DNA from 3 places in the Lutispora sp. genome. Region 2 is predicted to be linked to each of the others. Evidence: riboswitches for the same ligand, from Rfam matches in the RefSeq annotation. Region 2 holds a riboswitch; each other region holds the start of a gene.
The links. Region 2 has a riboswitch for cobalamin ahead of cobT (nicotinate-nucleotide--dimethylbenzimidazole phosphoribosyltransferase). Riboswitches for the same ligand answer to the same signal wherever they lie in the genome.

Region 1 (8,142 bases), on a different contig from region 2:
TTATCATGTTTTGTGTGTTATGTCAACCTGGTATTTGTTGCTTGTTTTTACGTCCTGTTTTGCAACAGGACGTCAATATTATCATGTTATTTATATTATGTCAACATGATTTTTATATTACAAAAGAAAGTGTAAATTACCTTAGCGTTAATTATCCGTCATTAATGCCTCCAAGCAATTCCTAATAAAAAGCAAAGTTTCTCTGAACTATAGAATAGAATCCTTCTTTTATTATTAATCAATTATTCATTTTTATTTGTTTTTCTTTTTTAATAGATAAAAAATTATATTATAAATGATAAATATATAGAAAGTGTTATAATAATACTGAAGCATCAGTTATTATTACATATAAACTCAACAAGAAATGGGAGGATTAACATGGCAAGTATCAAAACAAATCTAAACGGTCTGGAAGTAATGTTATTTTTTTGGAGTTCAATTAAATCAAAAGAAAAAGTTAATGAGAGCTTTTTAAATGACCTCTGCTCTATGAGAGAATTCTCATACATATATAACGTGGATTTTAACAATGAATCTCTTAGAAGAGTTTTAAGTGCTCTTAATAACAAGGAACCTTTCTCTGGCAACAAAGTAGAAAGAAAATTTTATTCTAATAATCTTATGACATTAGAATATATAGATGATGTTCAACCTACAATTGATGCTATAAAAAAATTGAATTTAGACAAACTTGCAGAAGAAGCCAAGGAGGATGTGGAAATAATAATCATACCTGGTATAAGCGGAAATGTTGAAAAACATGACAATATATTATTAGTGGACTTTTTCAAAGTAAAAAATACTGAAAATGGTTTGACCATATCTGGAGAAAATTTAGAAGATGTTTTAAAAACAAATCTAAAGTAAGTTGACAAAGCAATACTATAAAAATATAATTGAATTACAATTTAATAAGGACTTAGGTGTTTTAATACTTAATAGGGAATCGGATAGACCGAGCTACCCCAGTAACCGTAACACTGACGAAATCTGATTATGCCACTGCGCAAGCGGGAAGGTAAGAGAGTAGGAGGAAGTGGAGCCGGGAGACCTGCCTAAGTCTGGTTGGCCAGTATCCTCTGAGGGTGGGATATAAAGGCTGAAGGTTATGCATTTCACATGTATCTCATTTGTCATGTATGCCTATTACTGCAATTCATCAGGCGCACCCTTGTGGTGCGCTTTTTAATTCTCTTAAAATCCCTCAAATAATTAAATAAAAAAGGGTGATAAAAAATGAAAGGAAAAATGAAAGAAGGAACTATTTTTTGCGCTTATTCATTTATGTATGATGATCCAGAGGATCTGAAAACCGATTATGAATTTTGCACTGATGAAATTGCATGTCATATCGGTCTGTTAAAAGCTCATATAACCGACAGAGAGCTAAAAGATGAATTGACAAAAGTAGAAACACTTGTTTACCACATGAACAGTTCTTTGCGCGTTAAAACTGCTGTAACCAGAGATGAACTGAATTGGCTTCATGAAATCAGTATCAAATATCATGAAGAAACCAATCATAATTACTTGCGATTTGTATTGCCTCAGGGAACAGTTTCAGCATCACTTTCACATGTACTGCGAAACAAATGTCTGAAACTGACAAGATTAATGCACAGATACGAAGCAAAGGGAAATAAAGTGGATCCTCTTCTCTATGATTTCGTAAACCTTTTATCTGACTATTTCTTTTTGCTGGCTATTAAACTTAATGCTCAGGAAAATGTAGAAGAAATCGATTTTGTAAGCAGAAATTATAAATTTAAGTAATCTTGTTATCGTTATAAACCTAATTAATGAAGCGTTATGGAGGTAAGTATATGAAGAATAGAAATATACTAATACTTTTATCGATAATACTAATGTTTGCTGTAACTGCATGTAATTCATCTCAACCAACAGTCAAAGATAGAGAGGGCAATGATATAATACTGCCCGAAAAGATAAATAGGATTGTTTCAACAGCACCTTCAAATACAGAAATACTGGCAGCTTTAGGTCTGGGTGATAAAATCGTAGGTGCAGATAAATATTCAAAGGATGTTGAAGGTATAAATCCTGACGTTACATTTTTTGACATGATGAATCCGGATGCAGAAACAATAGTTAATCTTAATCCTGATATTATTATAGCTTCTGAAATAAATAAATTAGGCGGAAGAGATCCTTTTTCTTTATTAAAGGAATCGGGCACATCCGTTGTTTATATTCCAATCAGCGACAGCATCCAGGGCATATATGATGATATAAGCTTTATTGGAGAAGTTACTGGTACAAAAGATAAAGCTGATAAAATAATAGAAAATATGAAAGATGAAATTGATAAGTATAGAAAAATAGGAGAAGGGATCACAAAAAGAAAAAAAGTATATTTTGAAATTTCACCTGCTCCCAATTTGTTTACCTTCGGCAAAGGCTCTTTCTTGCAGGAAATTTTAGAAATAGCAGGAGTTGATAATGTATTTGCAGATAAAGGAAAAGGAATTGCCATCAGTAGTGAAGCAGTGCTGGAAGCAAACCCTGAAGTTATTCTTACCAATGTCAATTACATAGAAAATCCTATTGAAGAATTGAAGAATCGTGATGGATGGGATAGTATAACTGCAGTGGCATCAGACCAGGTTTTCTATATAGATGCTAATTCTTCTTCAAGACCTACACAGAATATAATAAAAGCATTGAAAGAAATTGCCCATGCTGTTTACCCCGATATATATGAATAAAACAAAAGTACTCCTTATCATATCAGCAACAATTATTATTATGCTATCCGCCGTTTTAATAGGAACTGTAAACATAACAGCCAAAGATATTATAGATATTATCCTTCATAAATTATTTGACTTTCCTTTGAAGCAGGGACTTAAGCCAAACACTGTATCTATTATATGGACTTTAAGACTCCCAAGAGTTTTCCTGGCATTTTTGGTGGGGGCAGCTTTATCCGCTAGTGGAACGGTTATTCAATCCATATTGAAAAACCCTCTTGCTTCCCCCTATACCTTGGGGGTTTCTTCAGGAGCATCCCTTAGCGCAGGTCTCATAATAGTATTTGGAATAAGTATCCCCTTCCTTGGTAACCTGACCTTGCCTCTGATAGGTTTCATATCCGGGCTTATAACTGTTTTTACAGTCATAGCTTTTTCAAGGAAAGTAGATGAAGGGTTGTCCAGCAATACAATAATTTTGGTTGGAATGGTTTTTTCATTGTTTGTCAATGCCGCCCTTACCATACTGACTGCTTTATATAGGGAAAATATAGAAAGTATAGTCCTATGGTAAATGGGATCCTTTTCTCTGAGAGGTTGGAACTATGTAAAAGCTGCATCAATATTCTTTGTTATTGGTATTACAGGGGTTATGAAATATACAAATGAAATGGATCTGCTTTCTTTTGGTGAAGATGAGGCTAAATCCAATGGAGTAGAAACAGAAAAGGTAAAGAAAAAACTCTTAATTTTTTCATCTATTCTTACCGGAAGCTCGGTAGCATTAAGTGGAACCATAGGCTTTGTGGACCTCATAGCCCCTCATGTTGCCAGAAAGTTTTTTGGCTCAAAACATATTTATGTGCTGCCGATATCGGCTGTGTTTGGAGGGGCGCTGATGATTTTTTCAGATATAATAGCAAGAACCATAGTATCACCCTCGGAACTTCCTGTAGGAGCTGTTACATCTCTAATTGGTGCTCCCTTTTTTGCATACATCTATTTTAAAAAAAGCAGGTGATTTACATGTTTAATGTAAACCATATATTTTGTGGTTATAACAACCAGGATATTATAAAAGATATTTCATTTGACTTGGAACCAGGCTGCAATTTATCCATAATAGGCCCCAATGGCTGTGGAAAATCCACTCTGCTTAAAGCACTGGCACATATTATACCTTATAAAGGCAGCATCAGAATTGATAATACAGAAATCAAAAAAATGAATAGAAAAACCTTAGCCAGGAATATTGCTTTGATGACGCAGATTAATTCTATATACTTTCCATATACGGTATATGAAACAGTATCTTTAGGCAGGTATTGTCACATGGATAGTGTGCTTCCACGATTGTCACCTCTTGACAAAGATATAATCTACGACTCTATGGAAAAAGTAGGCCTGTTAAGTATAAGAAATGCTAAGATAAATCAGCTTTCAGGAGGCCAGCTTCAACGAGTCTTTCTGGCTAAAATTTTTGCTCAGGATCCTAAGGTAATTTTGCTGGATGAACCTACTAACCATCTTGACTTAAGATATCAGATAGAACTGCTTGAATATATCAATGAATGGAAAAAGCAAAAAAAAAGGGCTACTATTACGGTGCTTCATGACTTAAATCTTGTTCAGGAATATGCGGATAAGGTTATTTTGTTAAGCAATGGAAAAATGCATTCTTACGGTTCCACCAAAGATATTCTGATAAATGATGCACTTGAAGAAGTTTATAGAATTGACATAAAAAAATGGATGACAAAGGTTTTAATAAAATGGGAAGCATGAAAAAATAGCTTTCGCTGCAACAGCGAAAGCTATTTTTATCAACATTCTTCATCGGGAACTATTTTGGCTAAAGCAACTACACTGTCGTTTTCTGCAAGCTTCATTAATGTCACACCCTGAGTACTTCTGCCCATTACCGATATATCTTTAACATGCATTCTTATGATAACTCCTTCGGCACTGATTAGCATAACCTCGCAGTCATCCTTTACAACCTTTGCTCCAACCAAGTAGCCGGTTTTTGCTGTTATGTTTGAAGTTTTGATTCCTTTACCTCCACGGCTCTGTAATCGGTATTCGGATAATGGAGTTCTTTTACCAAAGCCTTTTTCGCTTATTACCAAAAGTTCTGCATCTTCTTCTACTATATCTAAAGCTATAACGCTATCATCAGGATTTAATGTAACACCTCTGACACCCATAGCTGTACGACCCATATCCCTCACATCTGTTTCTGGGAATCTTATGGCCAAACCATGTCTTGTAATAGCAATAAGCTCTGTAGTGCCTCTTGTTAGCTTAACAGAAATAAGCTCATCTTCGTCCCTTAGAGTTATTGCATTAAGACCAGTCACCCTCTGAGATGCATACTGCTTCAATTCTGTTTTCTTTATTGTCCCGTTTTTAGTCATGAAAATTAGATATCCTTCATCTTCAAACCCTTTTATAGGTATTACAGCATTGACCGCTTCATTCCTATCCAGTTGAAGCAGATTTACCAACGCAGTGCCTTTCGCCTGTCTTCCTGCCTCAGGAATTTCATAGGCCTTGAGTCTAAACATTCTACCCTTGTTTGTAAAGAATAGCAAGTAATTATGTGTTGAGGTGATAAACAAATGTTCGACAAAATCATCTTCTCTCGTCTGAAGAGCAGTGATGCCTTTGCCTCCCCTCCTTTGGCTCTTATAGGTGTCTGCAGGAAGCCTCTTTATATAGCCAAAATGGGTTAGAGTAACTGCAACCTCTTCCTCTTCTATGAGATCTTCCTCATTTACTTCCTCAACAGAGTGAGTTATTTTGCTTCTTCTTTTATCTCCATATGTCTTCTTTATATCCAGAAGTTCCTGTTTTATTATATTGGAAACCATGAGTTCACTGGCTAATATGGACTTATAGTATTCAATGTCCTTTATCAAACCAAGATATTCTTCTTCAATTTTACTTCTTTCCAAACCTGTAAGACTCTTTAATCTCATCTCTGCTATAGCAGTTGCTTGAGCATCAGATAAGCCGAATCTTTCCATCATTCTCTCTTTTGCCTCGGGTACTGTTTTTGAGCTTCTGAGAATGTTAATAATTTCATCTATATGATCCAAGGCAATTCTTAAACCTTCTAATATATGAGCTCTTTCTTCTGCTTTCCTTAAATCATACTGGGTTCGTCTGATTATTATTTGTCTTTGGTGGTCTATATATTTTTGTATCATATCCCTCAGGTTCATAACCTTAGGTTGACCATTATCCAAAGCCAGCATTATTATGCTGAAGGAACTTTGCAACTGGGTATGCTTATATAATAGGTTCAATACTATATTGGCATTGGCATCTCTTTTCAGCTCAATTACAATTCTCATACCTTCTCTATCAGATTCATCTCGCAAATCAGAAATGCCTTCGATTTTTTTATCCTTTACAAGATCCGCAATCTTCTCAATCAGATTGGCTTTATTCACTTGGTAGGGAATCTCAGTGACAACTATTCTTTGCCTATTGCCAGACATGCTTTCGATTTCGGCTTTAGCCCTTATTATTACCCTTCCTCTTCCGGTAGCATAGGCCTTTTTGATTCCATCTCTACCCATTATCAAAGCGCCTGTTGGGAAGTCAGGACCTTTTATGTGTTTCATTAACTGGTCCAATTCTATTTCTGGATTATCTATAGTAGCAATAACCCCATCTATTACCTCGCCTAGATTATGAGGCGGGATAGATGTTGCCATACCTACTGCAATTCCGTTGCTTCCATTGACCAATAAATTTGGAAATTTAGAAGGGAGCACAGAAGGTTCCTTTAAGCTTTCATCATAGTTTGGAACAAAATCAACAGTTTCTTTATTGATATCCCTCAGCAACTCCATAGATATTTTGGACATCCTGGCTTCTGTATAACGCATTGCCGCAGCGCTATCTCCATCTATGGAACCAAAGTTTCCGTGGCCATCAATAAGAGTATATCTATATGAAAAATCTTGTGCCATTCTTACCATGGTATCATATACAGCAGCATCACCATGGGGATGATATTTACCTAAAACTTCACCGACAGTAGTTGCTGATTTTCTGTGAGGCTTATCAGGAGTAAAACCCATAGAGTGCATGGCATACAGTATTCTCCTGTGTACAGGCTTAAGACCATCTCTCACATCTGGAAGAGCTCTTTGTACAATAACGCTCATGGCATAATCAATAAAGGAATTCTTCATCTCATCTTCTATATTAATCTGTAATACATTTCCCTCTGTATTTTCCAAAATATACACCTCCTTCAGTTATATTACAATTAATTGATTTTTGACCATAATACTATAATTATAATTCTATGAAAGATTTTTGTCCAATCAAGATTATTATCGAGTATTTTAAATATTATTACCCTTATATTTTGTATTAAAATTGGTTCAGACAACAATATAGGCAGCCATCTATATTATTATTGGCCACCTATATATTATACTTCAAATTTGAAATTTTGTCCTTTATTGATTAAAATGCAGGAATTATAGCACCTTCATATTTTTCTTCGATGAATTCTTTTACTTCATTGCTGTTCAACACATTTGCCAACTCTTTCAAATCTTCTCTGCTTTCCTCTCCTTGTCTAATAACCAGTATGTTGGCATAAGGAGAGTTTCCATCTTCTATTATAAGAGCATCTTTAAGAGGGTTCAGGCCAGCAGGTATAGCAAAGTTTGTATTTATTACTGCTGCATCCACATCTTCCAAGACTCTGGGTAATTGTGCCGCTTCAATGGCTTCAAATTTAATATTTTGGGGATTTTCCACCACATCTAGCTCTGTGGATGTAATAGTTCCTCCGTCCTTTAGTTTGATAACTCCATTAGCCTGGAGGAGCAGCAAAGCTCTTGCATTGTTTGTGGCATCGTTAGGGATTGCTATAGTACTGCCATCTTTTAATTCATCTATATTTTTTATAGTCTTAGAATAAAGTCCCAATGGCTCTACATGCACTTTAGCTAAAGACACAAGATTCAAATCTCTTTCTGCATTGAAATTATCTAAATAAGGCTGATGCTGAAAGAAGTTTGCATCTATTTCTTTATCTGCCAATGCAGTGTTTGGCTGAACATAATCATCAAATACAACCACTTCAAGTTTTATACCCTTTTCTTCCAGTAAAGGCTTAACAACTTCAAGTATCTCTGCATGAGGTACAGGCGTTGCCCCCACTTTCAAGACTTTTTCTCCTTTTTCTTCTCCTGTTGCAGTTCCTGGTGCAGGTGCTGGTTGTTCTGTTGAACAGCCGATTAATAATGTACTAAATAAAGCTATTGCTATAACTAGTGATAATATCTTTTTCAATTTTTAACATCCTTTCATTTTTCATTGTTTTGATTTTCTTATTCAACTGGCCAGGTTGAATTAGAATTAAGTATATTTTAATTATCGATAATTATTTTTGAGT
Region 2 (8,142 bases):
AATATGGAGGACCGGATAGTGAACTTTCTGCCGGAATAAGATATCTTACACAGAGAACTACAATGCCTATACCCCAAGCAAAGGCTATTTTGACAGATATTGGAACTGAAGAAATGGCCCATTGGGAAATAATAGGAACTTTGATATACAAAATAATTGAAAAGGCTACTCCAAAGCAATTGGAAGAAGCGGGGATAGGGCCTCATTATATACAGCACGGCAAAGATCTTTACCCACATGATGCAGCCGGCGTACCTTGGACTGCGGCTTATATACAGGCTATTGGAGATCCAATTACTAATTTACATGAAAATATGGCAGCAGAACAAAAGGCCAGAACTACCTATGAGCATCTGATTCAGTCTACCAATGACCGAGGTGTTATTGAAACACTGAGCTTCTTAAGAGAGAGAGAAGTTGTCCATTTCCAGAGGTTTGGAGAGACCCTAAGATTAGTTCAAGAGTATTTAGATAGAAAAATGTATTATTAATAAATCCGGCTTTAAGGCCGGATTTATTAATGTTACTTCACATAATTCAATTTTTTAGCATTTGCAACGATTGCTTGATTCTAAAACTTCATCCAATATGGTTTCGCAATCTACTATTACAGTGCATATGCAATGAACATCTACAAATTTGAATTTATCATGGTAACGGAATACTGCCAAATCGCCTATTACTGCTACCAGACATACATCTTCCAGAATACAGTCTTCGCATGTATCCAATATGATTGTTACTCTATTATTATCATCCTTTGCCAGCATACATAGCAGCTCTCTTATGTTATCTGGGAAATTCTTAATTTTGAATTCTCTGCATTCCTTTTTGCCATAATCCTTGCCCATATACCGTTCACCTCCTAATTTTAGGTGTCACCCACCTCTAATATCATAATATTTTTTGTTGCCTAAAGTGTTACTGGTCTTAGCAAAAATTTTGGACTCAAATAGAATGGATTATGACATTGACACATTTTTTTAAGAACATTATAATAAATTCAATAGAATAAGTTTTGGTGCCTTGGGGATGTTATGCATACCGAGGTTAAAAGGGAAAGCAGTGAAAAGCTGCTGCAGCCCCCGCTACTGTATATGGGGATGAAATCCAACTTAGCCATTGGGAGACCGAGAAGGCTGGAGAGTAAGATGAACCATGAGCCAGGAAACCTGCCAAATACCAAATTCAACCTTCGGAGGGAGGGGATGATTGATTATGTATATTCCCACACTTCAGGTGTGGTTTTTTTATTTATTTTAATTAAGGAGAGGATTTATTTGAAAGACCTGGAGAAGATACTGGCAGAAATAAAAGGAGCCTATGAACAAAGTAAAGTGAAGGCGAAAGAGAGACTGGATAATCTGGCAAAGCCTTTGGGAAGCTTAGGACAACTTGAGAATATAGCAATAAAGCTTTCCGGTATAACAGGAAGGCTTGACAATCCTATGAAAAACAGGCAGCTAATTGTAATGTCTTCAGATAATGGTGTAGTAGAAGAGGGAGTCAGCTGTTGCCCTCAGAACATTACCGTAATCCAAACAATTAATATGCTAAGAGGACTTACTGGGGTAGGAGTGCTGGCAAAGCATGCAGGTGCCAAGCTTAAGGTGGTTGATATTGGAATCAATGCAGATGTGGAATATCCAGGTTTGTATTATAGAAAAATTAGAAAAGGAACCTGGAATATTTCTAAGGGTCCTGCTATGACAAGGGAAGAAGCCATAAAATCAATAATGACAGGTATAGATATGGTTGAAGAATCTGTTAAAGAAGGAGCGGAAGTTCTAGGCACCGGAGAAATGGGTATAGGAAATACCAGTACCAGCAGTGCAATTGTAATGGCTTTTACGGGAAGCAGTGCTGATATTGTAGTAGGAAAAGGTGCCGGGCTTACAGAGGAAGCCTATGAGAATAAAAAAAGAGTGATAAAACAAGCGTTGGAAATAAATAAACCAGATATTAATGACCCTGTTGATGTTTTGACAAAAGTAGGCGGTTTTGATATAGGAGGAATGGCTGGGTGCTTCATAGGAGCTGCCTATTATAGGATACCAATTCTTATAGATGGTTTAATCTCTGCAGCAGCGGCTTTGCTGGCTTACAAGCTTAACCCACTGGTTGTGGATTACATGTTCTCAACTCATTGTTCTGCAGAACCTGGCTATAAGATAGTTATGGATGAATTAGGACTTAAGCCTATGCTTAATCTGGACATGAGGTTAGGAGAGGGAAGCGGCTGTGCTGTTTCATATGATATCTTAGATGCTGCCAATGATATTATAACAAAGATGGCAACCTTTGAGGAGGCAACTATCTTTAATGATTTTTTAGTTGATATAAGGTAGGGATATATAATGGGGAAATGCATTTTAGTAACCGGAGGTGCCAGAAGCGGTAAAAGCAAATTTTCCGAGAAGCTTGCACGAAGCTATGGAGATAAGGTGCTTTATATTGCTACTGCAGTAGCCTTCGATAGGGAAATGGAAGACAGGATAAAAAAGCATAAGGAATCAAGAAATAAGGAATGGATGACTGTAGAAACCTATAAAGATATCCATAAAGTTATACATAAATACGGTGAAGATTATAGTTGTTTTTTACTGGATTGCATAACGGTTATGGTCACAAATCAATTGCTGGAGTATTTTCATTATGATATGGAGTATGCCAGGATTGAAGACTATAACAGAGCTGAGGAGCACATAAAAGAACAGATTATCACCATGATGGAAGCGATAAAAGTATCACCAGCAGACACCATACTGGTTACCAATGAAGTGGGCTGGGGCATAGTACCTGAAAATCCAGTGGCAAGAGCATTTAGAGATATTTCAGGGAGAATAAATCAAATTGCAGCGGAAAGGGCAGATGAGGTTTACCTGGCTGTATCAGGTATACCCGTCAGGATAAAATGATATTATGAGAAGCCTGGTTTTAATGATACAATTTTTTACCAGAATACCCATAAGAATAGATATAAATGCCGAAGAAGAAGATTTTTCAAGGGGAATAGTATTTATGCCCCTTGTAGGTTTGATAGTAGGTTTGTTTAACTATGGATTATACTCTTTGGCTCGATATTTACTAGGTGATACCCTTGCCCCGGTTTTGTGGCTGACATCAAATATATTTATTACAGGAGGCATACATCTGGATGGCCTTGGGGATACCTGTGATGGTTTATTTTCTGCCAGAGACAAGAAAAGAATGCTGGAAATAATGAAAGACAGCAGGATAGGTACAAATGGAGTAATCGCTATAGTATTAGATTTTATCTTCAGACTGAGCCTGTTGTATTCACTGCCATACAGAGCCATAGGTCTTGCCATAATCTTAGCCCCTGTTGTTGCTAAAACTCTTGTTCTCTTACTTATGGGAATATCAAAATATGCAAGAGCTAATGGAGGCATGGGAGGTCTCTTCTATTCCCATATGTCTGTAAAAAGACTTATTCTTGGTATTGGATCAGGTATTCTTATGATCTTAGGCCTAGGCTCCATAAAAGGGCTGATGGCATTACTTGGAAGCGTTATTATAATACTGGCTTTCAGAAAAATGGTGGTTGACAGGATAGATGGAATGACAGGAGATACATTAGGAGCTGCCAGTGAATTGGCTGAAATATGTTTCATAATCTTTATATATATATTGGAAAGGAATATATTCTAATGCTTAAATTGTATCTTATCAGGCATGGCGAAACTGATTTTAACAAGCCTGGAGTTTTTTTTGGCAGTAAGGATCCAGATTTGAATCATGAAGGTAAAAAGCAATGTATAGAACTGGAAAGAGCTATGGATGACATTAAATTGGATGTTATCATTTCCAGTCCCTTAAAGAGATGTATACAAACAGCTCAAGTACTTGCTTCAAAAAAAGGATTAGTAATAGATATTATTGAGCAATTGAGAGAAATGGATTTTGGTCTATGGGAAGGATGCCATTACGACGATGTTGCCAGGCTCTATCCAGATGATTGGAAGATGGGGATGGAGGACTGGAGAGACATGAACCCTACAAAGGGAGAATGTTTTAGAGATTTTTATTCCAGGGTTAGTAATGCTATTAAAACAATCATTGAATCAAATGAAGGTAAAAATGTTGCATTAATAACCCATGGAGGGTGTATGAGAGTGATAGTTTCAGTTTTGCTGGGACTAAAAGAGGAAGGCTTTTGGAGTTTTCATTTTGAACACGGAAAATACAGTCTATTGGAAATAGAAGAAGGCCATTGCACCATCAGGAAAATAAATTGCATTTGACAAAGAAGGAGTAAAATATGAAAGCAAAATCAATTATGATACAGGGTACAGGGTCCTCAGTGGGTAAAAGCATTATTTGTGCTGCTTTATGCAGGATATTTACCCAAGACGGATATAATGTAAACCCTTTTAAATCCCAAAATATGTCTTTAATTTTTCACATAACAAAGGAAGGTTATAAAATAGCAATAGCTCAAGCTATGCAAGCCCAGGCCTGCATGAAAGAACCTTCCCCGGACATGAATCCTGTTTTGCTGATACCTACTACAGATAAGAAGTCTCAGGTTATAATATCAGGAAAACTCTATAAAGAGATGGCGGCGGAAGAGTATTTTAAGTTTAAACCTCAACTAAAGGAAAAAATTACTGCTGTATATCATAAACTATCCCAAAACAGTGATATTGTGATCATTGAAGGAGCTGGAAGCCCAGCAGAAATAAATCTTAAACGAGAGGATTTCGTCAATATGGGAATGGCAGAAATTGCAGATGCTCCTGTCATACTGGTAGGGGATATAGATAAGGGAGGCGTCTTTGCATCACTGGCAGGCACCATGCTGCTTCTCGATGAAGAAGAAAAGAAAAGGGTTAAAGGAGTCATTATAAATAAGTTCAGGGGGAGTTATAAATTATTAGAGCCAGGATTGAGAATGCTTGAAGAAATAATAAAAGTACCTGTTTTAGGTGTGGTTCCTTATGTGCAGCATCAACTGCCTGAGGAAGACAGCTTAGGGGATAAGCAATCACATGGAGTAGAAGAAAATATAGATAAGGAAAAACAGCTAGATATAATTGCAGACACAGTGAGAAAGAGCTTGAATATGGATAAAATATACGAAATTCTGGAGAAAAAGACAGATGCTTCAGATATGGATTGCTAATTTAATGGATTTGATCGTCGGTGATCCCTATAATATGCCTCATCCAATAAGGCTTATAGCTTCTTATATCAATTTGTTTGAGAAGACAATAAGAAAAACATGTAAAAGCAGCAAGGCTTTAAGAATAGCAGGAGTTCTCCTGACTATCTCAACTTTGCTAATAAGCTATGGACTGGTATATATTATACTGGATTTTTCTGAAGCTATTAACCAATGGTTTAGCTTTGTACTGAGTGCAATATTAATGTACTACTGTATAGCAGGTAGATGTCTCCACAAAGAAGCCTACAAAATTATGAATGCCTTATTACAGAATGATTTACCTGAGGCCAGAAAACTGCTGTCCTACATAGTGGGCAGAGATACAGACAGGCTTGATGAAAAAGATATAGGCAGAGGTGTCATAGAGACTGTATCTGAAAATACAAGCGATGGCATCATAGCTCCTCTTTTTTATATGTTTATAGGAGGAGCGCCTTTTGCTATGGCATATAAAGCCATCAATACATTGGATTCTATGGTAGGATATAAAAATGACAGGTATAGGGATTTTGGATGGGCTTCTGCAAAGCTAGACGATATTGCTAATTACATACCTGCACGTTTAACAGCACTTTTTATGGTGATAGGAGCATTTACGCTAGGTATGAACTATAAGAATTCCTTTAGAATTGTTCTAAGGGATGGGAGAAAACACTTGAGTCCCAATAGTGGCTATCCTGAGGCAGCAGCGGCAGGGGCTTTGGGCATAATGCTGGGAGGAAATAATTATTATTTTGGCAAGCTTGTTGTTAAACCAACAATTGGTGATAAAACAAAATCAATAGAGGCAAAAGATATAAAACAAATGGTAAAGCTTATGTATGCCAGCTGGTTTATGGCTTTAATGTTTTTTTCAGCTATAACTTACTTTCTAAAGGGGATATAAAATATGAGTTTTCATGGCGGAAACATATATGATTACAAAAATATATTATATGATTTCAGTGCTAATATAAATCCGGCAGGTATTCCTCAAAGCTTTAAAAAAGCTCTGACTGATAATATGGGTGTATTTGCCAGGTACCCTGATATAGAGTACCGAGAACTAAAAAGAAATATTAAAGATTATCTAGTCTTGGATGATAATGCACATATATTGGTAGGGAATGGGGCTGTAGATCTTATATATTCTATTGTGGACGGTCTGGGTTATAATAAACTGTTCACAATGGGACCTACCTTTTCAGAATATAAAAAAGCAGCTCAAATATCTCATATTCAGTATGAGGAAATTTCCTGCTATAATCATGATTTTTCCCAAATAGATATAGAATTGTTTTTAGATAAAGTCGAAAAAAAATCCATAGTAATTTTATGCAATCCAAGCAATCCGACAGGATTTTTAATGGATATATCAACCCTTGTTTATATAGCTGCTGAATTAAATAAAAAGAATTGTATTTTAATAATTGATGAGGCATTCATCGAATTCACTGATGATTACCCCCATAGCTCATTTTTATCAAGACTTTGTGATTTTGAAAATACAGTTTTAATCAGGGCAGCCACAAAGTTTTTCGGTATGCCGGGAATCAGGCTGGGATATGCTGTGACTTATAGCAGGAGCATATGTGAGAAAATAAAAAAAATCCAGCAACCATGGTGCATTAATTCAGCAGCAGTAATTGCTGGTAGTTGCATATTTAAGGATACGGATTATATATCCAAGTCCCATGATTGGATAAAAGAGGAGAGGTCATTTCTTTACAATGGATTATCTAAATTAAAAGGTGTAGAAGTATATCCATCGAAAGCAAATTTCCACCTTCTTAAGATCACTAAAAAAAATATGGACGCTTATGAGCTTAGAAATGAATTGGTCAATCACGGCATTTTGATAAGAACTCCAGATGGATTCTCCTATTTGACACCTGAGCATTTTCGACTTGCTGTGCTGGACAGATGTGCTAATACATTTTTACTATCAGCGATGTATGAAGTTTTAGGATTTATGTAGCACTTATATGACTCCCCGAATACTATGATATTATCATAGTTATCGGGGAGTGATGTTAATGTCCGTAACTGCAGCACATTGGATTTACTGTATAATGGTTTTAGTCATATTAGGTTTTATGATGGCTAGAAAAGAAACTATCATTCCGTGTATTGTAGGAGTATTTTTAATAGGTTTGGCTGCCAAAGGCTCCATAATTGGTGCCACAAGAGCCATATTTGATTCATTCATTGTTGCAGGTATCGAATTGATCAGTGTGATAATGATTATTTCCGTTATTGTTGCTATGGCTAAGCTGCTAGAGGAAATAGGTGCCAATTATTTAATGGCAGCTCCTATAGCAAAGATTATTAAAACCCCTGATGCAGCTTTTTTCACAATAGGTATAGTAATGTTATTAGTATCATGGTTCTTCTGGCCTTCACCGGCTACAGCATTGATTGGTGCAGTTCTTTTACCTGTTGCCATAAGAGTAGGCTTGCCGGTTATAGGTTTTGCTGTGGCGATGAATATATTCGGCCATGGTATCGGATTGTCAACTGATTTCATCATTCAAGGGGCACCCACTATAACTGCAACATCCGGAGGTGTTTCGGTAGTTGATGTTATGTATCAGGGAATTCCTCTATATGCGGTTATGGCTATTGTAACAGTTGCAGCCTCCTATATCATTCTTAAGAGAGATATGAAATCAGGAAACATTATTAAACCACAAGTTGAAATGTACAATGTGGAGAATACAATAAAATATCCTAAAATTGCAAAATGGACTGCAATCATTGTACCTATTTTGTTTTTGTTGGATATAATTGCAATGTTTGCCTTCAATTTGGTAGGAGGAGATGCCACAGCCTTGGTAGGTGGTACTGCAGCAATTGTTCTCTGTGTTTTGTGTGGTGTACTTTATAAAGAAGAAGCTTTAGAGAAGATTGCAGAATATATCAAAAAAGGCTTTGCTTTCGGTATGGAGATATTTGGACCCATTTTGCCTATTGCA
Region 3 (8,142 bases), on a different contig from region 2:
GCAGTACTCTAGGCTGTTGAGCTAAGGCCTGAGCAAGTATTACCCTTTGTTTCTCACCGCCGCTTAACTCACTAAAATGCCTATTGGAAAACTCCAAAGTGTTGGTATACTTCATAGACCTTTCAGCAATTTTAATATCCTCTGCTGTCTCACCTTTCATTCTTTTAACATAAGGGTACCGGCCCATAAGTACCATATCCTTCACCTTATAGTCAAACTCCATAAGAATATTCTGGGGCACCACAGAAACCTTTTTACTGATTTCCTTTTGTGAAAGTTTTCTAATATCATCGTTTCCCAGCATAATTATACCTTTTTGAGGTTTTAGATATCTGGAGAGATTTCTCAAAAAAGTACTTTTCCCTGAACCGTTAGGACCTATGATACTTATGAAACTCCCTGCTTTCATGCTGAGATTTATATCCTTCAATATGCTCTTGCTTCCATAGCTAAAATCTAAGCCTTCTACCCTTACTTCATAATCCATATCCATACCCGCCTATTGCTTAAAATGTATCATTATGCAAAGCCTCGGCCATTTCTCTAATAGCCTCTACTACTCTTGGACCCGGTCTTGAGACAATATTATCATCAGTCATTACATGAATTTTTCCATCCCTGACACATGGGAGTTTGCTAAATAATTCATCCTTCATTATATCTTCTTTTCTCATGCCCTCGTCAGTAGAATGATAAGCAGCAATTAAAATGTCGGGATTCTGTTTCAGCAACTCCTCAAAACTGTACTGGGCCCAGCCCTCTGTCTCTGCTGCTACATTCTGACCTCCGGCTATTTGTATTATTTCATTGATATAGGTTCCTTGGCCTGTTGTAAATAATGGTTCCTTCCATACCAGATAGAATACTTTTGGTTTTTCCTTACCCATAACCTTGATTTCTATTTCCTCTATATCCTTTTTTATATTGTTTATTAACTCTTCCGCCTTCGTTTCTTGACCTACAAACTTGCCTATCATTGCTATGGAATCATATATTGACTCTACACCTGCAGCTTCAGTTGAGGCAACAGGAATGCTCAATCCCTCAAGAGCTGCCATCAAATCTTCTTGCAGGAATCCGCCTGCCAGAACCAAATCAGGATTCATCTTCTTTATCAATTCAATATTGGGATTGTCAAAGTCACCTATCTTGTCGATATCTTTTGCTTCCTCTGGATAGTCACAGTAACTGGTCACTCCCACTAATTTTTCTCCTGCCCCAAGAGCAAAGACGATTTCTGTGTTTGTTGGTGATAAGGATACTATTCTCTCTGGTGTCTTATTCAATACCACCTTTTTCCCTTTTATATCCATTATCTCTATTTTTGCCGTTTCTTTGCTATTGTCACTACTCTCTCCTGTCTGACAAGAAGTCAAAGCTAAAAGTAGCATTAATGTAAGCATTATTATAGTAAGTTTTCTAAGTCTTTTCATTGTAAACACTCCTCCAATATGTTTTAAATAAAAAAGGAATTTATATTTTCCGACATAACAAAATAAAAACCTTTCTCCAGTGAGAAAGGAATATTTCGTAATAATTCACCTCCCCATCGCTCGTAGGCAAGCTAAAACTACAGTTCAGGCAGGTTTCCTGGCTATGGTTCACAGCTGCCTAGGCCTTCCCGATTAAATCAGTGGCATTTCTAGGCCGCTCCCCCTCACAGTGGCGGGACCGCATGGGAATTTCACCCATTTCCCTTTTAACTGCATATACAGCACCTGAACTTTTATATTTTATTTTCCTATATCGTTATTATTTTAGCACAATATTAATCAGTTTACAACAAATCAAATTTAAACCAGTACTCTTACATCTCCTATTTATTGAGAATTAATCTTACTAATGGGTTATAGGTAGAAAGTTTGAAAAATTTGTACTATTTAGTTGAATCTGTTATAATATTGTTAATAAATGTCTAATACATGTAATTATTACAATGGGGGCGAAGGTATGTCAAATGAAATCACTCTAGATATAAGACAATGTAAGCCAGGAATGAAGGTATCAGAAGAAATCATCAATAATTTTGGAGCTATTTTAGTTCACAAATACACCATATTGGATGATTACACCGTAAATAAACTCATGAACTTTGGAATAGAAAAAGTTAAAGTCTATGAAGATTATGAACCAAAAACTAAAAATGATATGGAAGTTAACATAGTATATGAAGAAAAAGTAAATGAGTTCAAAACTATAATAAAGGATATCGGTATTGGCAAGAAATTGGATACCTTAAAAGTGCAAAACATAGTCAGAGAATTAAATGACAGTTTTACTTCCATTAATGAAATAATTACAAATCTTAAAAGCAATAGGGCTATTGATGAATATACATACTCTCATAGTTTAAATGTCTCTCTTCTATGCTCTCTTATCGGTAATTGGTTAGGCTTAAGCCCAGCTCAAAAAAGAACACTATCCTACTGTGGACTTCTCCATGATATAGGCAAATCAAAAATACCTCCTGAAATATTGGATAAACCTGGTCCACTAACACCTAGCGAATATGAAGAAATGAAAAAGCATTCTATATTTGGTTATAAGATACTAGAAGGAAATATTGCAATAAGTAAGGATATTATGATGGCTGTACTTATGCACCACGAAAGAGAAGACGGTAGCGGGTACCCCTTTGGACTAAAGGGTGATAAAATAAGTTTTTATGCTAAGGTCACAGCTATAGCTGATGTCTTCGATGCTATGACTTCAGACAGGGTATACAAGAAACGCCAAACTTGCTTTGATGTTTTTGAGATGTTTGAAAGTGAATATTTAACAAAGTGCGATGCAAATATACTGCTTACTTTTCTCAGCAGAGTTGCAAGCTATTATATTGGAAGCAATGTAAGACTTAGTGACGGCTCCTATGGTGAAATAGTATTTATAAACCAGAAGGCAATATCAAAACCTATTATTAGATTGGAAGATTCGAGAATAGTAGATTTAAGCATGGAAAAAGAACTGCAAATTGAAGAGGTTCTCTAATAAAGATATAAGTATGTATAACTAAATATTAGAATATCTGATATAATAGTATTGTTAATGTATTAAAATGAGGAGGTAATGAAATGCCTTTAGTTACTTCAAAAGATATGTTTAAAAAAGCTTACGACGGCCAATATGCCGTAGGAGCATTTAATGTAAACAACATGGAGATAATCCAGGGCATTGTTGAAGCAGCCAAGGAGGAACAGGCTCCACTAATACTTCAAGTGTCAGCAGGTGCCAGAAAATATGCAAAGCATATTTATCTTATGAAATTGGTTGAAGCTGCAGTAGAGGACAGCGGCCTTTCTATTTGTCTACATTTGGATCATGGTGAGGATTTCGAAATATGTAAAGCTTGCGTAGATGGTGGTTTTACATCAGTTATGATCGATGGTTCCAAGTATCCCTTCGAGGAGAACATTGCCATAACCAAAAAGGTAGTAGAATATGCTCATGATAAAGGTGTTGTAGTAGAAGCTGAACTTGGAAGGCTTGCAGGCATTGAAGATGCTGTAAACGTGAGTGATAGAGATGCTACCTTCACAGATCCAGACCAAGCAGTAGAATTTGTAGAAAGAACCGGTGTCGATTCCCTTGCCATTGCCATAGGAACCAGTCATGGAGCATATAAGTTCAAGGGTGAACCAATGCTTGATTTTGAAAGGCTGGAAAAGATAAGCAAGCTTCTTCCTGGATTCCCGTTAGTACTTCATGGTGCATCCACTGTGCTTCCAGAGTTCGTAGATCTATGCAATACATATGGTGGAGATGTTAAGGGAGCCAAAGGTGTTCCCGAAGATATGCTTTTGAGAGCAGGAAAGCTCGGAGTCTGCAAGATCAATATCGATACCGACCTTAGACTTGCAATGACCGCTTCCATAAGAAAACATTTGTACGAAAACCCAAGCGATTTTGATCCTCGCAAGTATTTGAAACCTGCAAGAGAAGCCATAAAGGATATGGTTAAGCATAAGATGAGGAATGTGTTAAATTGCAGCGGTAAAGCGTAATTGTGCGTAGCCTAGGGGATTCCTCTTGGGACTGGCCTCTGGTCGCTAGTCGCCAGTCACTGGTATTAGGGTATTCCTCTAGGGTGTTTAATGGTACTGCTTCGATACTGTATTAAACTAGAATAAGCATATGTGCAGTTCACATGAGTATTGATTTTGGTAACTCTAAAGCTCATATCCTAAGAAAAATCTAACGCCTCCCAAAGGGCCTCCATGCCCTGGAAGGCTTGGGCAGCATCCGTGCTGCCCATACGATTTTTCTAAGGACATTTCGCTAAGAGTTACAAGCAAAATCAATAAATATGTTCACTTGCACATATGCTTATTCTTTAGTTACTGCAGCTTTCTTCTATACAGTGAAATCTAGGTGATATATAATAGAGCATTTTTGTTAACTTTGCTAATGACTCTTTGCGAAATCTAAAATAGAGAATTCGTAAGCACGGCATGGAGGCCGTGCTAGGCGCAACTGGCGAAGCATAGGGCATGGATGCCCGTTTTGCGCCGTTAGAATTCTCTTTTAGATGAGCATTAGAGTCACCAAAGTTAATAACCCATGCGATATTATATATCCCTAAGATTGGCTTGTGCTGCTACACTAGCAAATCTCATACAATGCTAGGCAATGTAGCTACAAACTCCAGGAATCCTGCGCTGTCTGAGGTGTAATCAGGAGCATAGGGGCTTTCTCTCTCTATTATGCAATCTGTAATCAGGTATGTGGTTATACCAAGCATCTTTGCTATCATATCTTCCAGCATATCATTGCCTACCATGAGACAATTCTCCGGTTTCTTATTATTTAGCTTCAGAATATCTTCATAAAACTTTGGATTAGGCTTGCAAAATCTGCATATCTCGAAATTAGTTACATAGCTGAAATCATCCAAATTCAATCCTGCCCATTGAATCCTTTTATCTATAGCAAGCTTTGGGAATAATGGATTTGTGGCTATTATTACATCATACCCTTTAGATTTTAGTATATTTACTGCTTTTATCATGTTCTCCATTCTGTATGTGGCATCCTTTACCAGGTCAAACTCTTTTTCGTAGAATTCATTGAATCCAGCAATATACAAATCTCTATGCTCTTCCCTTATGAGCTGATTAAATTTCTCAAAAAAGATATCTTGATTCAATCTGACGCCGTCTGAGTTCTTAATCATATAAATAGTAGATTCCCATATATTATTATATAGTTCTTTTGGAGAGCAATATTTCTCAAACTTAGTGCCCAGAAGTGAAAAATATTTATTTTCAAATTCCTTATAATCCATTCCCAATAAGGTTCCATCTAAATCAAACAATACTGTATCTATCATGATAAATCTTTCCTCCATTTAATTCTAACCCTATCACAGTAATAAAAAATTACCCTTGTAAAAATATAATCATAAAGCAAATAGGCAGGCTGTATGCCTATAATTATCCATCCAATAGGTAGTGCAGTAGCTATATTTAATGCAAAAAGCTTGGTACATATAACATAAGCCAAAACTATTGCTATATTGAAAAAAGCTAGCTTCAGCGGTATCTGGATAATTAATCTTCTTGTCTTTTCAATATAAAACTTAATTATGGGATAAAGTCCGAATATCAAAATGTAAGGAATTGTATTCACAACATTTCCTAACATAATAAAAGATAGCATAGATGTGGCACCATAGAGCATCCAGGCCTGTCTTACTCCCATCTCAACCAATACCAGACCAGGTATTATTCCGGTTAAGAAGTACATAGTAAGCTTCATGGAAGGTAAATAAAAGGCGAAGTACAGGAATATCAAACTTACAGCGGTTAGAATTCCTCCCAAAGCAGCCTTTCTTCCCAATATTTACACCCCCCTTGCTAGATGCAGTTTATCAAATCCCCACCCATACACTCGCAACAACAATCAGAACAAATAAGACACTGACACATGGTGCACAGATCCGGTCCTCCTGCACTATATCTTCTATCATATCCATAAGCTTGATATCTGTTATTGGCATAGGCAATTCGATTCAATGCATCTCTATACTCCATGTTTGATGGATCCATATTTACAGCAGTATTTATGCTGTTAACCGCTTCATTATACCAACCTTTTCTCATAAATATTAAGCCTCTTAAGTAATGCCATTCTGCATCCTTCATAGTTACTCTATTGAGCAAAGTTTCTGCAGCTTGGATATTGCCATTCATAATATTCATTCTTATCTGCGAATATAAGCTGGTATCGTTTCCATAGCCACTGTTGCTGCCATAGGAACTGCTTTGATTCCTATACTGAGAACCACTTTTTTCATATTGCTTCATCAAATAATCATAAGCTTGATTGATTTCTTTTAATTTCTCTTCTGCCAGCTCAGAAAGGGGATTATTCCTGTATTGATCAGGATGATATTTCTTAACCAATTCTTTATATGCTCGTTTTATTTCATCTACTGAGGCCCCTTCTCTGATGCCTAATACCTCATAGGGATTTCTCATCCTTATTGCAGCTCCTTCCTTCTAATACACTTTTTGTTTTTTTGTCCATTCCTAAGTATAGTATATTTTCTATTATGCTTTTGTTGTTCATATCAAGCAGTTCAAAGGCTGATGCAGCCTGTGCCAATGTATGAATCAAATTAAATCTTACTTCATCTCTTATTCTATTTTTAAACTCATTAACCTCTTCATCCTTATACATATATTGAAGCAAAAGAGGATTATAGCTATTCTTTTCTATATCCTTTTCAATATCATCAAAAGCATCTATTATATATATCCACTTTCCTATGTTATAACCCAACCACTCTACGGCTTCTTTTTTCTTATCATTATCCCAATTACAGCCTATGCTTATAATGCCTTTTATTAATTCTCCAAAAGGATCTGCAGCTATATCCATAGAACTGCATCTCTGGCTTTCCAAAGCATGAAGCTTTTCGAGGGATTTTTTTATGTGACTCTCCGCTTCTTTACTGCAATTCAATGCTCTTTTATATCCAGGGCTTATTACTATCTGCCCCAACTTTGCCAGGTAACTTTTTTCATCAGTCCAATCATCCTTAAATTTGTAATAGGTCAGGATAATATTTATATCTGCGGAAAAATCCACACTGTTACTGTTCTTAACAACCCATTTCCTTTTTAGTGGATTAGCAATACAGGGCTCTTTTTTAAGACTGACAGATTCTTTATTAATAGAAGAGAGAAGCATACCTAAAAAAACTGAATCATAATTGAGAGCAAATCTGCATAGTGGTCCAAAGCTCTTGCCCATTGATTTACATACTCCACAATAATATGCTCTGAATAATTCATATTCTTTTATTTTCATCTCGCCCTTATCAGGCAATATATATCCAAACATAAATAACCCTATCTTTTTCATAAATAATATTATATTGATATTATTCTGTTTCTTATGTAAACTCTTTACAAAACTCAAAGTCCTTCATAATTATAACATAGCTTAAGCCACTTTTCAGCAAAAAACAAATACAGACCAATAGCCATACTATAGCAAGTATGGTTATCAGTCTGTTTTTTTCAAATTCAATATATGGAGAGCTTATCTAGTTATTATAAGTAAGCTTTCAGAAACTCTGGAACATTGTCGGGATTTCGACTCATGCTCACAATGAAGTCAACTTCAAATTCCTTATTGAGTTTCTCCAAATTTTCAACGAACCCTTTCAGGCATTCATCTTGTGCATTTGAAATAACCCTCATTCCGTCAATAAAGATGGTTTCGATATCAAAGTTTTGGGAAATAACTCCGCACAAAAAACCATAAAAAGCCTTCAAATTCTCAATCTGAAATTCTCCAGCATTGATGAATCGAAGACTTCTATCCAAATCGTAAATATGATTATTGTCTCTGTCGATGTACACAACGTGACCTTTAGAAGCTTTTGAAACTTCATTTGCCATATCAATCATCAGCTTAGTCTTACCGGTGCCTTTCTCACCTACAATGAACCTAACCATTTTAATTACCCCCTAACATATTTTTTTTAGAGATTAATTAGAGCATACTATATTCTCAAGATTATTTCAATTGATTTTTTCATAGAAATCAAAATATTACAATGTTCAATGTATAATATCTGGTATATGCTCAAATTATTATATATATGTAAATTTCTTGTCATAAATAGAGAAATGT

Region 1: linked by a shared signal. The riboswitch ahead of ACESM9_RS02320 (ATP--cob(I)alamin adenosyltransferase) and the one ahead of cobT (nicotinate-nucleotide--dimethylbenzimidazole phosphoribosyltransferase) in region 2 are both predicted to bind cobalamin.
Region 3: linked by a shared signal. The riboswitch ahead of ACESM9_RS10230 (ABC transporter substrate-binding protein) and the one ahead of cobT (nicotinate-nucleotide--dimethylbenzimidazole phosphoribosyltransferase) in region 2 are both predicted to bind cobalamin.

What each region holds. Positions count from the first base shown of each region.
Region 1 covers NZ_JAWLCK010000006.1:54,683-62,824, reverse strand. Annotated here, with positions in the region: gene ACESM9_RS02325 (hypothetical protein) at 382-870, shown strand; cobalamin riboswitch at 908-1,077, shown strand; gene ACESM9_RS02320 (ATP--cob(I)alamin adenosyltransferase) at 1,240-1,776, shown strand; gene ACESM9_RS02315 (ABC transporter substrate-binding protein) at 1,827-2,729, shown strand; partial or broken gene ACESM9_RS02310 (FecCD family ABC transporter permease) at 2,722-3,735, shown strand; gene ACESM9_RS02305 (ABC transporter ATP-binding protein) at 3,741-4,499, shown strand; gene gyrA (DNA gyrase subunit A) at 4,538-6,970, opposite strand; gene ACESM9_RS02295 (MetQ/NlpA family ABC transporter substrate-binding protein) at 7,203-8,039, opposite strand.
Region 2 covers NZ_JAWLCK010000021.1:721-8,862, forward strand. Annotated here, with positions in the region: gene ACESM9_RS05210 (manganese catalase family protein) at 1-491, shown strand, start outside; gene ACESM9_RS05215 (hypothetical protein) at 546-851, opposite strand; cobalamin riboswitch at 1,003-1,195, shown strand; gene cobT (nicotinate-nucleotide--dimethylbenzimidazole phosphoribosyltransferase) at 1,281-2,348, shown strand; gene cobU (bifunctional adenosylcobinamide kinase/adenosylcobinamide-phosphate guanylyltransferase) at 2,358-2,918, shown strand; gene cobS (adenosylcobinamide-GDP ribazoletransferase) at 2,923-3,672, shown strand; gene cobC (alpha-ribazole phosphatase) at 3,672-4,265, shown strand; partial or broken gene ACESM9_RS05240 (cobyric acid synthase) at 4,283-5,002, shown strand; gene cbiB (adenosylcobinamide-phosphate synthase CbiB) at 5,124-6,074, shown strand; gene ACESM9_RS05250 (pyridoxal phosphate-dependent aminotransferase) at 6,078-7,145, shown strand; gene ACESM9_RS05255 (hypothetical protein) at 7,198-8,142, shown strand, end outside.
Region 3 covers NZ_JAWLCK010000069.1:124-8,265, forward strand. Annotated here, with positions in the region: partial or broken gene ACESM9_RS10225 (ABC transporter ATP-binding protein) at 1-487, opposite strand, end outside; gene ACESM9_RS10230 (ABC transporter substrate-binding protein) at 507-1,433, opposite strand; cobalamin riboswitch at 1,563-1,737, opposite strand; gene ACESM9_RS10235 (HD-GYP domain-containing protein) at 1,951-2,988, shown strand; gene fba (class II fructose-1,6-bisphosphate aldolase) at 3,072-4,001, shown strand; gene ACESM9_RS10245 (HAD family hydrolase) at 4,610-5,326, opposite strand; gene ACESM9_RS10250 (hypothetical protein) at 5,323-5,835, opposite strand; gene ACESM9_RS10255 (J domain-containing protein) at 5,853-6,476, opposite strand; gene ACESM9_RS10260 (DUF5685 family protein) at 6,460-7,365, opposite strand; gene ACESM9_RS10265 (ATP-binding protein) at 7,557-7,964, opposite strand.